Regions from separate parts of the Kribbella flavida DSM 17836 genome, predicted to be linked through region 2. Evidence: riboswitches for the same ligand, from Rfam matches in the RefSeq annotation. Region 2 holds a riboswitch; the other holds the start of a gene.
What was found. Region 2 has a riboswitch for glycine ahead of gcvP (aminomethyl-transferring glycine dehydrogenase). Riboswitches for the same ligand answer to the same signal wherever they lie in the genome.
Positions count from the first base shown of each region.

Region 1 (7,807 bases), 3.6 Mb from region 2:
GGCGAGGTGGTGCCTGTTCTTTCCTCGGAGAACAGCCTCACAACCTTTGGGACCCTAGCGGGTGAACACCCGTTTGAAACACCCCCCGGCCCGAATCTTTGCGCAACGCGCCAGCTCCGGGGCGCGACGGCGGCGGCCACGTGCCAGCCTGCTGGGATGACGCTCCTGCTGCTGCACGGCCTCGGCGCGACCCGCCGGGTCTGGGACCACTGGCCCGTCGGCGACCCCGGCGTACTCGCTCCTGACCTGCCCGGCCACGGCACGGCCGAGCCCCTCGACCACTACAGCTTCGAGTCGATCGCCGCCGCGGTCGCCGCCGGCCTGCCGGACGACGCCGGCGAGCTGGACGTCGTCGGCCACTCGCTCGGCGGCGTGATCGCCCTGGAGCTGGCCAGCGGCCGGTACGGCGTTCAGGTCGCCAAGGTGGTCGCGCTCGGGGTCAAGGTCTCCTGGTCCGACGACGACCTGGCCCGGACCGCGGCACTCGCGGCGAAGCCGGTGGCCTGGTTCGACCAGCGCGAGGACGCGGCCCAGCGCTACCTCAAGGTCTCCGGCCTGCAGGGGCTGGTCGATCCCGCGAGCGACGCGGTCGACCACGGCCTCGTCCAGCACGACGGGCGCTGGCGGCTCGCGCTGGACCCGCGGGCCTTCGGGGTCGGCGCGCCGAACCTGCCGCGGCTGCTCCGCGAGGCGTACGCGACAGTGACCATGGTCCGCGGCGAGCTGGACCCGATGAACACCGACGCGGAACTCGCCGCGCTGCACGACCGGACCGTCACCCTGCCGGGGCTCGGCCACAACGCCCACGTGCAGGACCCGTCAGCACTCGATCACGTTGACGGCCAGGCCGCCCCGTGACGTCTCCTTGTACTTGATCTTCATGTCCGCGCCGGTCTCGCGCATCGTCTTGATCACCTTGTCCAGGGTGACCACGTGCACGCCGTCGCCGTGCATCGCCATCCGGGCCGCGTTGATCGCCTTCACCGCGGCCATCGCGTTGCGCTCGATGCACGGGATCTGGACCAGCCCGCCGACCGGGTCGCAGGTCAGCCCGAGGTTGTGCTCCATCGCGATCTCGGCGGCGTTCTCGACCTGCTCCGGCGTACCGCCGAGCACCTCGCACAAACCGGCCGCGGCCATCGAGCAGGCCGAGCCGACCTCGCCCTGACAGCCGACCTCGGCGCCGGAGATCGACGCGTTCTCCTTGTACAGCACGCCGATCGCGGCGGCCGCCAGCAGGAACCGGACCACCCCGTCCTCGGTCGCGCCGGGCACGAACCGCCGGTAGTAGTGCAGCACCGCGGGAATGATGCCGGCGGCACCGTTCGTCGGCGCGGTGACGATCCGGCCGCCGGCCGCGTTCTGCTCGTTCACCGCGAGCGCGAACAGGTTCACCCAGTCCATCACCTTGAGCGGGTCCACCGACCACGGGTCCCGGGTGAGCTTGCGGTGCAGCGCGTGCGCGCGCCGGGGCACCTTCAGGCCGCCGGGCAGCACGCCCTCGGTCTCGCAGCCCTCCTGCACGCAGTCCTGCATCACCTGCCAGATCTGTAGCAGACCGTCGCGGATCTCCGCCTCGCTGCGCCAGGCGAGCTCGTTGGCGAGCATCACCTCGCTGATCGGCAGACCGGACTCGCGGCACCGGTCGAGCAGCTCGGCACCGGACAGGAACGGGTACTTCAGCGGCGTCCGGTCCGGCACGATCCGGTCCCCCGCCGCGGCGTGCTCGTCGACCACGAACCCACCGCCGACCGAGTAGTACGTCCGCTCCCGGACGACGGCGCCGGCCGCGTCGCGGGCCAGGAACGTCATCCCGTTCGGGTGGTAGGGCAGCGCCTTGCGGCGGTGCATCACCAGCTGGGTGCTCTCGTCGAAGGCGATCTCGTGCTCGCCGGCCAGCCGCAACCGGCCGGCCGCACGGATCGCCTCGACCCGGCGCTCGACCGACCGGGTGTCGACCGTCTCTGGGTCCTCGCCCTCCAGACCGAGCAGGACCGCTTTGTTGCTGCCGTGCCCGTGCCCGGTCGCGCCGAGCGAGCCGAACAGCTGCGACTCGACCGCCGTCGTCCGGGTGAGCAGGCCGTCGGCGGCCAGGCCGAGCGCGAAGGTCCGGGCGGCGCGCATCGGGCCCACGGTGTGGGAGCTCGACGGGCCGATGCCGATGCTGAACAGATCGAAGACGCTGATCGCCATGGAGGATTCCTTCCGGTCGCCGTTGACCGATCGGTGTGCCTCCCCGCTCTGTCGGACGGCCGTCCTCCAGAGGTGCCTCGCCCGTGCGGTGAGGGGGCCTGAGAGATTCTGGGGAGAGTTGCTCCTACGGCGCCCGGGTCCGTACCACCTGCCGGCCCGGGTCTCTCCCGCACGGGTTCATGCGGCTGTGCAGTTTGCTCTGTCGCCGCGACGGTACGGCGCGCTCGTGGCACGCGTCAATCCGGCGAGGGAGGCTTTTCCCCCACACGGGGGAACCGCCTCGGGCTCGACCCGTGGAGGCTGAACGCATGACAACGATCACGCGGCCGGCAGGTGTCACCGCAACCACCCGGCCGGCCTGGATGCACTGGGCGCCGCGGCTCACGGCCGGCTGGGCGGCGGCGTACGGGCTGGTGCGGGTGTGGTTCGCGACCGGGCACGCGCCGGACTGGAAGTTCCCCGGCGGCGATCTGCTGCTTCCGGACTGGGCGTCCGTCGCCGCCTGCGTGATCAGCGCACTGGTCGTCGCCTGGCCGGCATCGCGGACCGGTGTCGTGCTCGCCTGGGCGGCGGCCGCCGGCTGGGTCGCCGTCTGCGCGATGGCGCTGCTCGACGTGATCGGCGGCGTCCTGCCCGGTCTGGGCATCCCCTTCGACCTCGCCGGGATGCTGAGCCGCTTCGGTGGCCTCACCGGCGCTGCACTGCTCGCCGCGACGGCTCTGGCTCGCCAGCGCCAGCTCGACCCGACCTGTCTGAGCTGCAGCGGCGGTCCGGCTCGAGTGAGCTCCACGCCGCGGTGGGCCGTGGCCGGAGCCCTCGTCGCCGTCGCAGGCTGCCTGATCCGGGTGGCCGCCCAGGCCGCCGTGGGCTTCGACTTCGTGCCGTACGACGCCGGACTGGCGATGATCGTGTTCGAGGGCGGGTTCCTGCTCGCCGGCATCGCGCTTCCACTGCTGCTGGTGACGCGGATCGGCCGGGTGTTCCCGCGCTGGATGCTGCTGCTGCCCGGCGGCCTGCTCGGTGCCGGCATCACGGCGTACTTCGGGGTCGGGCTGCTGCAGATGGTCGTCGCGACGCTGTCGGGCGAGCCGGTCTACACCGATGTCGGCTTGCCGGCGAGCTTCTTCTGGGTGGCCGTGCCGGCGTACCTGGTGTGGGGCGCCGGTCTGGCGGTGGCGACCGCCGGCTACTGGCTGCGCACCCGCAAGCCGTGCGGGACGTGTGGGCGCTAGCGCAGGCGACCGGTCCGCGCCGCCCAGAGCTCGAAGAACCAGGTGAACAGCGGCGGGATGCTCGCGGCCAGCGCCAGCAGGGTGGTGGGCCAGCTCCAGCGCAGCGGCTTGCGGACCACCGCGACGGTCAGCACGTAGAGCATGAAGATGCCGCCGTGGATCGGGCCGAAGATCTGCACGCCGATCTCGTTGTCGGACAGCACGTACTTGAACAGCATGCCGATCAGCAGCCCGGTCCAGGAGATCGCCTCGGCGATCGCCACGACGCGGAACCAGGTCGCGTGCTTGGAACCAGCCGGCGCGTCCACGGCTGCAACAGTCTCGGTCATCAGATCAGCGACCTTAACAAGCGCCTTCAAGTCAACCAGGACAGTGGGTCCGGGCCGGCACCGTCCCGTCCAGCAGGTAGGCCCCGACCCGGTCGTCCACGCAGCGGTCGATCCCGCCGTACGCGCCGTGGCCGGTGCCGTCCCACCGGAGCAGGACGCCGGAGTCGAGCCGGCCGGCGAGTTCCTCGGCCCACGCGTAGCGGCCCAGGGGATCGCCGGTGTTGCCGAGGACAACAATCGGCGCGGCGCCCTCGCCGTCGATCGGGCGCTCCCGGCCGACGCCCGGGAACGGCCACTGCGCGCAGGTGAGCAGCAGCATCCCGGTGAGCTGCCCGAACCGCGGAGAGGCCCTGGCGAAGGCCGGCATCGCCGCGCGAACGGTGTCGACGGTCAGCCGGTCCGGGTGGTCGAGACAGTTGACGGCCGCGTTGACCACCGCGAAGTTCGAGAACGACCCGTCCGCGCGGCGACCGGTGAAGGCGTCGGCGAACCCCTGCAACGCCTCGCCCTGCCCGGCGTACGCCGCGGCGAGCGCGTCGCTGAGCCGGGACCACAGCGGCGGGTCGGAGAAGCCGATCGTGAGCGACGCGAGCACGCCTGAGCGCCTGAGCGGCGTACTGCGCTCGGTCGGCAGCGGCTTCACGTCCAACCGGGTGAGGAACGCGTCGAACGTCGCCAACGCGTCCTGCAGGTTCGCGCCCAGCGCGCACGGCGCCGACGCCAGGCAGTGCCGGACGGGCGGTGAGCACGAGCACGGTCGTCCGGCGAATCATGCGATCAAATTAGCACAGTCGTATTGAACGACCTGACCCGCAGCCTTCCCCCACGCGCCGTCCGGGGAGCGCTCCGGGACAGCACCGGATGCCGTGGCCGCGGGCAGAGCCAAGGATCGACGGTGTCCCCCACCGACAGGAGAGCTCGTGTGAACATCCGACGCCGTACCACTGCCTGGGGCGTGGTTCTGGCCACCTCCCTGGCGACCCTCGGCCTGCCCACCGCCGCCGCTGCCCCGACGACTGCGAGCACCCCCGGCGCCGTCGCCTGGGAGCCGTGCCGGCCCGAGCCGGGCGACACCGAGCAGGAGCTGAAGCTGCTGCCCGGCTCCGAGTGCGCCACCGTGACCGTGCCGATCGACTGGAACCGCCCGTCCCGCGGCACCTTCGAACTGTCCATCGCCCGGCGCAAGGCCCAGCAGCAGCGGACCGGCGTCCTGGTCTTCGGGCCGGGCGGTCCCGGTGACTCCGGGGTCGAGCGGATCCGGACCGGGATGAGCCGGTTCAGCCAGCGGCTCGAGGACCGCTTCGACATCGTCAGCTTCGACCCTCGGGGCATTGCCCGCAGCAACCCGGTGATGTGCTCGGCCGCGCTGATCGCCCGCCAGCCGTCACCGATCATGAAGAGCCAGGCCGACTTCGACCGCACGGTCCAGTACAACCGTGAGCTGGCTGCCGACTGCCGCACCCACACCGGCGCGCTGTACGACCACCTCGACATGCTGCAGACCGTGCGGGACGTCGAGGCGATCCGCCGCGCCCTGGGCGAGCAGCAGATCTCCTTCCACGGCAGCTCGTACGGCACGATGCTCGGCACGCAGTACGCCGAAGCCTTTCCACAGCGCGTTCGGGCCCTGGTGCTGGAGAGCGTGAACGACCACAGCACGCCGACCACCCGGAGGTTTCTCACCGAGCAGGCAGCCACCGCCCAGGACTCGTTCGACGAGTTCGTGCAGTGGTGCGCCGACTCGACCAGCTGCGCACTGCACGGACGGGACGTGCGCGCGCTCTGGGCGGAGCTGCAGCGGCGCGCCGAGCTCGGTCAGGTCCCGGACCCGCAGCGGCCGCAGTACGCAACGACCCGGTTCATGCTGGGATTCGCGGTCTTCCGGCTGCTCTACGGTCCGGACTGGGCGCGGCTGGCGCAGACCCTGCGGGCGCTGGAGACCAGCCCGCCGCCGACCCAGCAACCGCCGGTTCCGACCGGGCTGGCGCCGTTCTCCTTCGCCCCGTTCTGCCAGGACTGGGACCTGCCGCTGCGCGACTACCGCGAGTACGCCGGCCTGCTGAAGCGTGTCGGCAGGGCGAACCCGGAGATGCGGTACCCGGGGCAACTGATGGCGATCACCACGTGTCTCGGCCTGCCGAGGGCGGACAACCCGCAGCACGTGCTGAAGGTGCGGGACCTGCGGACGCCTGCCCTGCTGACGAATTCGCTGCACGATCCGGCGACGGGGTACGAGTGGGCCCGCAACGTCGCGCGGCAGCTCGGCCGCCAGGGTGTGCTGCTGACCTACGAGGGCTGGGGACACGGCAGCTACACCACGAGCCCGTGCGTCGAGGCACTGGTCGACAACTATCTCGTCGACCTGACCGTGCCGCCGCGGGGCACCCGGTGCGCCGCGATCCTCCCCACCGCCTGAACCGAAGGATCACCCTCGGTTCACCGAAGATGAACCGAGGGTGATGCCCGGCGGATCGAAGGCTTTCCCTTGAACCGGTCGCACCGACCCGTTGATCACCGTCGGTTTGCTTGTGGTCATCGTCGGTGAACCTCAACGATTCCCTCACCGTGGCCCTGTGAGGCAAGGCCACCAGAGGAACCGGATGTGACCATGTCCTTTGTTTCCCCGCCCCACCGCCCCCGTCAGCTGCGCAGGTCCCTGGCCGGCGCCGCGCTGGTGCTCGGGCTCGGCGCCGCCGCCCTGGCGCCGATCCAGTCCGCCAGCAGCGCGCCCGCTCCCCAGCCGGTCGACGGGGTGTACGACGTCCTCGGCAAGAGCTGGGGCGTCCCCGCGTCCGAGGCCAAGGCCCGGCTGGACGCCGAGCACCGGCTGGCGAACGCCCTGGAGACCGCGCAGGCCCAGCTGGCGAAGGCATCCCGCACCGCCGAGGCCGCTCCCGGCCTGGACGGCGCGTTCTTCGACGCCGACCGCCGGCTCGTGGTCAACGTGCACTCGGCCGAGGCCGCCGCGACCGCCAAGGCGCACGGGCTGACCCCGCGCACCGTGGCCCGCGGCGAGAAGGCGCTGGCCGCGCTGCAGACGCGGGTCCAGGCGCTGGCCGACCGGTCCGGCTCGACCCAGGTCCAGTCGATCGGCGCGGACCTGCCCACCGACCGCCTGAAGGTTGTCCTGCAGCCCGGCGCGCGGACCGCCAAGACCGTTGCCCTGGTCAAGCAGTTGACGGCGCTGCCGGGGGTCGACGTCAGCACCAGCACCACCACGCTGGCGATGACCGCCGACGTGATCGGCGGCCAGATCATGGACCTGGTGCCGGGCAGCAACTGCTCGCTCGGCTACCCGGGCACGCTGAGCAACGGCAACAACGTGCTGCTCACCGCCGGCCACTGCGTCGAGGGCAACCCCGACGTGCTGAACCGGTCCGGCGTGCACATCGGCAAGGGCATCGCCAGCCGGTTCCGTACCGGGTACTCCAGCGTCGACATGGGCCTGATGGACATCGACGCCGAGGACGTCGGCCGCGGCTACATCGACAACCGCAACGGCACCACCACCCGGGTCACCGGCTCGTCCAAGGCACCGGTCGGCAGCACGATCTGCAAGGCCGGCAACACCACGGGCTGGACCTGCGGAACGATCCAGCAGTACAACGTGACCGTGAATTACGGCGGCGCCGGTGGCAGCGTCACCCGCACCAGCGGCCTGGCCCGCTCGACCGTCTGCACCGAGGGCGGCGACTCCGGCGGCGCCTACATCTCCGGCACGATCGCCCAGGGCATGACGTCGGGCGGCCCGTCGGACGGCCACGACTGCGGCTTCAACCAGGGTGGCAACGCCACCGGCTCGTACTCGTTCTACCAGCCGGTCGTGGACGCCGCGAGCTACTACGGCGTCACCCTCACCCGAGGCTGATCCCCGGCCGAGCCGAAGCCCTCACCACCCGGTGGGGGCTTCGCTCACGCTCAGACGGACTCGAGCACGCGGCACAGCTGGTCGCCCCGGACCACCCGGCTGGACAGTTCCAGCAGCTCGCCGCAGGCGGTCTCCAGCGCCTGCGACTGGGTGCGGCAGCCGTCGACGTACCAGAACGGGTCGTC
Region 1 covers NC_013729.1:7,007,359-7,015,165, forward strand. The annotation lists gene KFLA_RS32475 (alpha/beta fold hydrolase) at 157-858, shown strand; gene KFLA_RS32480 (L-serine ammonia-lyase) at 820-2,193, opposite strand; glycine riboswitch at 2,270-2,373, opposite strand; gene KFLA_RS32485 (hypothetical protein) at 2,502-3,425, shown strand; gene KFLA_RS32490 (DUF3817 domain-containing protein) at 3,422-3,754, opposite strand; gene KFLA_RS32495 (alpha/beta hydrolase) at 3,786-4,433, opposite strand; gene KFLA_RS32500 (alpha/beta hydrolase) at 4,677-6,170, shown strand; gene KFLA_RS32505 (S1 family peptidase) at 6,363-7,622, shown strand; gene KFLA_RS32510 (hypothetical protein) at 7,673-7,807, opposite strand, start outside.
Region 1: linked by a shared signal. The riboswitch ahead of KFLA_RS32480 (L-serine ammonia-lyase) and the one ahead of gcvP (aminomethyl-transferring glycine dehydrogenase) in region 2 are both predicted to bind glycine.

Region 2 (7,807 bases):
GTCCGGATCGATGGCGAGAAGGTCGCTTCGCCGTACGTGATCGAGGCGATCGGGGAGTCGCACAACCTGGCCGAGGCGGCCAACTTCCCCGGTGGCCTGGTCAGCGAGGTGACCGGACCGCAGGTCGGCGGCACGGCCGAGGTGACCGAGCTGCCGCTGGTCCAGATCACCGCCTTGCACGCCCCGGAGGAGCATCGTTACGCTCGCCCGGCGCCCAGCCCCACCAAGTGAGATTTTGAGCGAAAGAGGACCCGAGGTGTACCCCGAAGACCTGAAGTACACGGCCGAGCACGAGTGGGTGAAGGCCGGCGAGGACGGCCCGGTGCGGGTCGGCATCACCGACTTCGCGCAGGACGCGCTGGGCGACATCGTGTACGTGCAGCTGCCCGAGGTGGGCGCCGCGGTACGCGCCGGAGACGCCTGTGGCGAGCTGGAGTCGACCAAGAGCGTGAGCGACCTGTTCGCCCCGGTGAACGGCACCGTGACCGCCGTCAACGAGGCGCTGGCCGACCAGCCGGACCTGGTCAACACCGACCCGTACGGCGAGGGCTGGTTGCTGGACATCCGGGTCGACGACGAGGAGGAGGTGGCGGCGCTGATGGACGCCGACACCTACCAGGGCCAGCTCGACCAGAGCTGACGCAGCAGGGCTGGTAAGTTGGGCGGACCTCAACCGCTGGTCGAGAGTTGAGGTCCGGTTCACACTGTCAACACGGGGATCTACGACAACGTCGCCGGACCGCCGGCGATCGGGAGGATCACAGCATGCCGTTCTGCAACCAGTGCGGGCACGAGAACTCCGAGGGCAGCAGGTTCTGCTCGCAGTGCGGAACGATGCTCCCTGGCGCGGACCGTCCGGTGCCCGCTCCCGGTGTCACCGACACCGCGATGCTGACGCCGATCAGCGTGGAGCCCGACACCGAGCGGGTCGACCTGGGGGAGAGCCTGTCCGCCGAGGACGAGGCCGCCGTCGGCGCGCTGCCGGCCGGGTCCGCCCTGCTGATCGTCCAGCGGGGGCCGAACGCGGGCAGCCGGTTCCTGCTCGACGTCGACGTGGTCACCGCCGGCCGGCACCCCGACAGCGACATCTTTCTCGACGACGTGACGGTCTCGCGCCGGCACGCGGAGTTCCGCCGCGACCCGGCCGGGGTGAAGGTGCGCGACGTCGGCAGCCTGAACGGCACCTACGTCAACCGGGACCGGATCGACGAGGTCTTGCTGAACAACGGCGACGAGGTCCAGATCGGCAAGTACCGCCTGGTCTACTACGCCAGTGGCCAAGCCTGAGCCTGCCGTCGGAGGAAGCAGCATCGGTGAGGTGCTGCAGGTCCTGCAGGCCGAGTTCGCCGACGTCACCATCTCCAAGATCCGCTTCCTCGAGGCCGAGGGGCTGGTGACGCCGGCGCGGACCGCGTCGGGGTACCGCAAGTTCAGTGCCGCCGACGTGGAGCGGCTGCGGTACGTGCTGACCGCGCAGCGGGACCAGTACCTGCCGCTGAAGGTGATCAAGGAACACCTCGGCGCGATGGACCGCGGGCTGCGGCCGACGCCCGGCGGCCGGCCCACCGCGCCGCAGGCCGCCGAGCCCGCCGGGCTGCCGGTGGCGGAGGACTTCGATGCCGACCGCACCGAGCTGAAGCTGACCCGCGAGGAGCTGCGGGCGGCGGCCGGGATCTCGGTGGAGCTGCTCGACCAGCTGGAGAGTCATCAGCTGGTCGTGGCTCGCGGCAACCACTACGACGGGGACGCGATCCTGGTGGCGAAGGCGGCGGCGGAGTTCGCGCAGTACGGGGTCGAGCCGCGGCATCTGCGGCCGTTTCGGACGGCGGCGGATCGGGAGGTGGGGTTGATCGAGCAGGTTGCTGGGCCGCGGCGGGGGGATCTGACGCAGGAGCTGGCGGCGCTTGCTGTGCGGTTGCATGCGGCGCTGGTCCGGTCGCGCCTCACTCGGTGAGAATTTTCGCAGTGTTCGGCTGAGGTCGCCGGCGATGCGGCCGGCGAGGTAGGCGACGGCTGAGACCGCTCCGGCCGGAAAGAGTCGGTGGCGGCCACTGATGATGCCCGGGTGAGTGGCGGTGCGGTCCTGCTGTCCTCGTGCGGTTCGGGGGGTGGCGCGGGCCTCGGTGGGTGGTGTGGGGCCGGGGGTGGTGGGTGTTGCGGAGTAGGCTGAGGGCGTGCGCGAAGTCGATGTGGTCGGAGTCCGGGTTGAGATGCCCTCGAGTCAGCCGATCGTGCTGCTCCGGGAGGTCGGCGGGGAGCGGTACCTGCCGATCTGGATCGGTGCCGCCGAGGCGAGCGCGATCGCGTTCGCGCAGCAGGGGATGGAACCACCGCGTCCGCTGACCCACGACCTGTTCGCGGAGACCATCCGCACGCTCGGGCACACGCTCAGCCAGGTCCGGATCGTGAACCTGACCGACGGCGTGTTCGAGGCGATCCTGGTGTTCGACGACAAGACCGAGATCTCGGCCCGCCCGTCGGACTCGATCGCACTCGCGCTGCGAACCGGTACGCCGCTGTTCTGCACCGAGGAGATCCTGGCCGAGGCCGGCATCCCGGTGCCGGACAGCGAGAACGACGAGGCCGAAGAGGTGGAGGAGGAAGAGGAGGTCGAACGCTTCCGCGAGTTCCTCGACCACGTCTCCCCGGAGGACTTCGACAAGAGCTGAGCACAAAAATCCTGGTTCGCACGTTTAGGGCTGGGTACAGCGGTTCCTCATGGGCACGTAACAATTCGGAACGGGAGCGCGACACGCGATCGGCTCCGGGCGGTTGTCGTTGACCGGCTCAGGTCGGCGGCTTACCTTGAAGGAGTTGTGGGGTGTTGTAACTCCACGGATGTGATCCGTTCCAGTCGGTACCCAGGGAGGCTCAGGCGTGACACGCACCGGCGACACTGATCTGACGGCGCAGTCGGCGTCCGAGGCACACGCCGACGCGGCCGCCGCAGCGGGGGTGCAGGGTCTGCTGTTCGACGACGACCTGCGGCCGATGCCGGAGGACGTCGGGTTCCGCGGCCCGACCGCATGTGCCGCTGCCGGGATCACCTACCGCCAGCTCGACTACTGGGCCCGCACCGGCCTGGTCTCGCCCTCGGTCCGGCCGGCCACCGGTTCCGGCACCCAGCGGCTCTACGGCTTCCGCGACGTGCTGCTGCTGAAGGTGATCAAGCGGCTGCTCGACGCCGGGATCTCGCTGCAGCAGATCCGGACCGCGATCGCCCACCTGAGCAAGCGCGGCATCGACGACCTGACCCAGATCACGCTGATGAGCGACGGCGCCTCGGTCTACATGTGCACCTCGCCGGACGAGGTGATCGACCTGCTGGCCGGCGGCCAAGGGGTCTTCGGCATCGCGCTCGGCGGTGTCTGGCGCGAGGTCGAGGGTTCGCTGTCCGAGCTGCCGACCGAGCGCGCCGACGGCCACGCCGACGACGAGTCGGACCCGCACGCGAACGACGAGCTCGCCGCCCGCCGCCGCGCCCGGATGACCGGCTGATCCGCTGACCGGCTGACCTGCCCCGCACAAGTGCGCCCACTCACCGCGGTTTCGCTGCGTGGTGTGTGGGCGTCTTTGCTGTTACCGCTCGACGCCGACGAGTCCATCGACTTCGCCCGGCTCGACACGCAGCTGGACCACCTGCTCGGCGCGGGGCTGCACGGCCTGTACGCGCACGGCACGGCGGGGGAGTTCCACACCCTGACCGAGGCCGAGTTCGACCGGATCAACGAGCTGCTCGCCGCCCGCTGCGAGGCCGCGGACCTGCCGTTCCAGCTCGGCGCCAGTCACCCCTCGGCCCAGCTCCAGCTCCAGCGCGTACGCCGGGCCGCCGTGCTGCGACCGTCCGCCCTCCAGGTGATCCTCCCGGACTGGCTGCCGCTGAACGACGCCGAGACCCTGGACTTCCTCACCCGGATCGCCGAGGCCGCGGACGGCGTACCGCTGGTGCTCTACAACCCGCCGCACGCCAAGACGAAGGTCGGTCCCGGGCTGCTCGTCGAGCTCGCTCAGGCAGTGCCGGCGCTGATCGGGTTGAAGACGGCCGGCGGGGACGCGGCGTGGTTCGAGCAGGCGCTCGAGTCGGAGCTGTCGATCTTCGTGCCCGGTCACTTCCTGGCCGGCATGTCGGCGCTCGGCGCCCACGGCAGCTACTCGAACGTCGCCGCGCTGGCGCCGGCCGGCTCCGTCCGCTGGTACGAGCAGATCGGCACCGACCCTCGAGGTGCGCTTGAGGTTGAGCGCCGGATCGCCGAGTTCTTCGCCGCGCACATCGCACCGTTGCAGGCGAGCGGCCTGTCCAACCCGGCGCTCGACAAGTTCCTGGCCGCGGTCGGCGGCTGGGCCGACGTCGGGACCCGGGTGCGGTGGCCGATGAGCTCGGCCGACCCGGGCCTGGTGGACGCCGCGCGGGCGACCGCGGTACGGCTGCTGCCTGACCTCGGCGGGACCAACTGGTAGCCTCGGTTGTGCCGTACACAGCACTCGGGAGAGACCCAGGGACGTTTGCCTGGGCGCCGAAGGGGCAATTCCTCCCCGGAACCTCTCAGGCCCATGGACCGGGTGCCGCAGGCGACTCTGAAGCGATGGCCGGATCACCGCACAGGTGCTCGGACCGGGTGACAGAGGGGGAGGCCACCGGCAGACCTGTCAGCAACGGAGCCTCCTGATGAGTGTGAACGAATCCAGCCCGCAGCTTTCGGCCACCTTCGCCGACCGGCACATCGGGCCGCGTCCCGACGAGGTCGCCCGGATGGTGCAGACGCTCGGGTACGCCGACGTGGACGCGCTGGTGGACGCCGCCGTGCCCGCCTCGATCCGGTCCGCCGAGGCGCTCCGGCTGCCCGAGCCGGCCTCCGAGGTGGACGCGCTGACCGAGCTGCGCCGGCTCGCCGCCCGCAACACCGTCGCCACCTCGATGATCGGCCAGGGCTACTACGGCACCTTCACCCCGTCGGTGATCGTCCGCCGGCTGGTCGAGAACCCGGCCTGGTACACCGCCTACACGCCGTACCAGCCGGAGATCTCCCAGGGCCGGCTCGAGGCGCTGCTGAACTTCCAGACCGTGGTGTCCGACCTGACCGGCCTGCCGACCGCGAACGCGTCGCTGCTGGACGAGGGCACCGCGGCCGCCGAGGCGATGACGCTGGCGCACCGGTCGAACCGCAAGAGCAAGAGCGACCGGTTCCTGGTCGACGCCGACTGCTTCGCGCAGACCATCGCGGTGGTCGAGACCCGCGCGGAGGCGCTCGGCCTCGAGGTCGTCGTCGCCGACACCAGCGACGGGCTGCCCGAGGGAGACTTCTTCGGGTTCCTGGTCCAGTACCCCGGTTCGGGCGGCCGCGTCCGCGACCTGAAGCCGCTGATCGCCGCCGCGCACGAGCGCGACACGCTGGTCGCCGTCGCGTCCGACCTGCTCGCGCTGACGTTGCTGGAGGCACCGGGTGAGGCGGGCGCCGACATCGTGATCGGCTCGTCCCAGCGCTTCGGCGTGCCGCTGTTCTACGGCGGTCCGCACGCGGGCTTCATGTCGGTCCGCGCCGGCCTGGAGCGGTCCCTGCCCGGTCGTCTGGTCGGCGTCTCGGTCGACGCCGACGGCGCCCCGGCGTACCGGCTGGCGCTGCAGACCCGCGAGCAGCACATCCGCCGCGAGAAGGCCACCTCGAACATCTGTACCGCGCAGGTCCTGCTCGCCGTGGTGGCGTCGATGTACGCCGTCTACCACGGCCCGGACGGCCTGAAGGCGATCGCCGAGCGGGTGCACCGCAACGCCGGCAGCCTGGCCGCGTCGCTGCGGGCCGGTGGCGTCGAGGTCGTGCACGACCAGTTCTTCGACACCGTGCTGGCCCGGGTCCCCGGCCGCGCGGCCGACGTCGTCGACACCGCCCGGCAGAACGGCATCTGGCTGCGGCTGGTGGACGCCGACCACGTCGGCATCTCCTGCGACGAGAAGACCGACGCGGCCGCGCTCGGCCGGGTCTGCCGCGCGTTCGGCGTCCGGTACGACGCGGCGCTGACCGGCCAGAGCCTGGCCACCGAGGTGGTGCGGACCAGCGACTACCTGACCCACCCGGTGTTCAACACGCACCGGTCCGAGACGGCGATGCTGCGCTACCTGCGCAAGCTGTCCGACCACGACTACGCGCTCGACCGCGGCATGATCCCGCTCGGCTCCTGCACGATGAAGCTGAACGCGACCACCGAGATGGAAGCCGTCACCTGGCCCGAGTTCGCCGACCTACACCCGTTCGCGCCGATCGAGGACGCCGCCGGCTACGTGACGCTGATCGGTCAGCTGGAGCGCTGGCTGGCCGAGGTGACCGGCTACGCCAAGGTGTCGATCCAGCCGAACGCCGGGTCGCAGGGTGAGCTGGCCGGTCTGCTGGCGATCCGCGGTTACCACCGCGCCCAGGGCGACACCGACCGCAACGTCTGCCTGATCCCGGCCAGCGCGCACGGCACCAACGCCGCCTCCGCGGTGATGGCCGGCATGAAGGTGGTCGTGGTCAAGGGCAACGACGACGGCACGATCGACCTGGACGACCTGCGGGCCAAGGCCGAGCAGCACGCGGACAAGCTGGCCGCGATCATGATCACCTATCCGTCCACGCACGGCGTGTACGAGGAGAGCGTGACCGAGGTCTGCCAGATCGTGCACGACAACGGCGGCCAGGTGTACGTCGACGGCGCCAACCTGAACGCGCTGCTCGGGCTGGCCAAGCCCGGCGAGTTCGGCGGCGACGTCAGCCACCTGAACCTGCACAAGACGTTCTGCATCCCGCACGGGGGCGGCGGCCCGGGCGTCGGCCCGGTCGCGGTCGCCGAGCACCTGGCGCCGTACCTGCCGAACCACCCGCTGCTGGGCCAGGCCGGTCCGGAGTCCGGTGTCGGCCCGATCAGCGCGGCGCCGTTCGGGTCGGCCGGCGTGCTGGCGATCTCCTGGGCCTACATCCGGATGATGGGCGCCGAGGGCCTGACCGCCGCCACCAAGGCCGCGGTGCTGACCGCGAACTACGTGGCCAAGCGGCTCGAGAACGCCTTCCCGGTGCTCTACACCGGGGAGAACGGGCTGGTCGCGCACGAGTGCATCCTCGATCTGCGGCCGATGACCAAGGCGACCGGCGTCACCGTCGACGACGTCGCGAAGCGGCTGATCGACTACGGCTTCCACGCGCCGACGATGTCGTTCCCGGTGCCCGGCACGCTGATGGTGGAGCCGACCGAGTCCGAGGACCTGGGCGAGCTGGACCGCTTCTGCGACGCGATGATCGCGATCAAGCACGAGATCGACCGGGTCGCGGCGGGCGAGTGGCCGGCCGACGACAACCCGCTGGTGAACGCGCCGCACACCGCCTCGTCGGTGATCAACGACAAGTGGGAGCACGCCTACACCCGCGAGGAGGCCGCGTTCCCGCAGTCGGTCGACCGGGCCGCGAAGTACTGGCCGCCGGTCCGCCGGATCGACGGCGCGTACGGCGACCGCAACCTGATCTGCTCCTGCCCGGCCCCGGAGGCCTTTGAGTGACCCTGCGGTCTGACACCGCCGCCGCCTTGTACGCCGAGGTGGCGGCGGCCCAGAGTGAGTGGAAGCTGCCGTCGATCGCGGCCGGTGTGGTCCGTGACGGGGGACTGGTGTGGACCGGGGCGCGCGGGCGGTTCGCGACGGCTGACGGTGGCATGCCGGGGCCGGACGTGCAGTACCGGGTCGGGTCGATCACCAAGACGATGACGGCGGTGCTGGTGCTGCAGGCCCGCGACGACGGGCTGCTCGGCCTGAACGATGCTGTCGGCAAGCATCTGCCGGGGGTCC
Region 2 covers NC_013729.1:3,383,983-3,391,789, forward strand. The annotation lists gene KFLA_RS15710 (DUF881 domain-containing protein) at 1-231, shown strand, start outside; gene gcvH (glycine cleavage system protein GcvH) at 257-640, shown strand; gene KFLA_RS15720 (FHA domain-containing protein) at 766-1,287, shown strand; gene ftsR (transcriptional regulator FtsR) at 1,274-1,954, shown strand; gene KFLA_RS15730 (bifunctional nuclease family protein) at 2,175-2,669, shown strand; gene KFLA_RS15735 (MerR family transcriptional regulator) at 2,878-3,498, shown strand; gene KFLA_RS15740 (dihydrodipicolinate synthase family protein) at 3,562-4,458, shown strand; glycine riboswitch at 4,474-4,569, shown strand; gene gcvP (aminomethyl-transferring glycine dehydrogenase) at 4,667-7,522, shown strand; gene KFLA_RS15750 (serine hydrolase domain-containing protein) at 7,519-7,807, shown strand, end outside.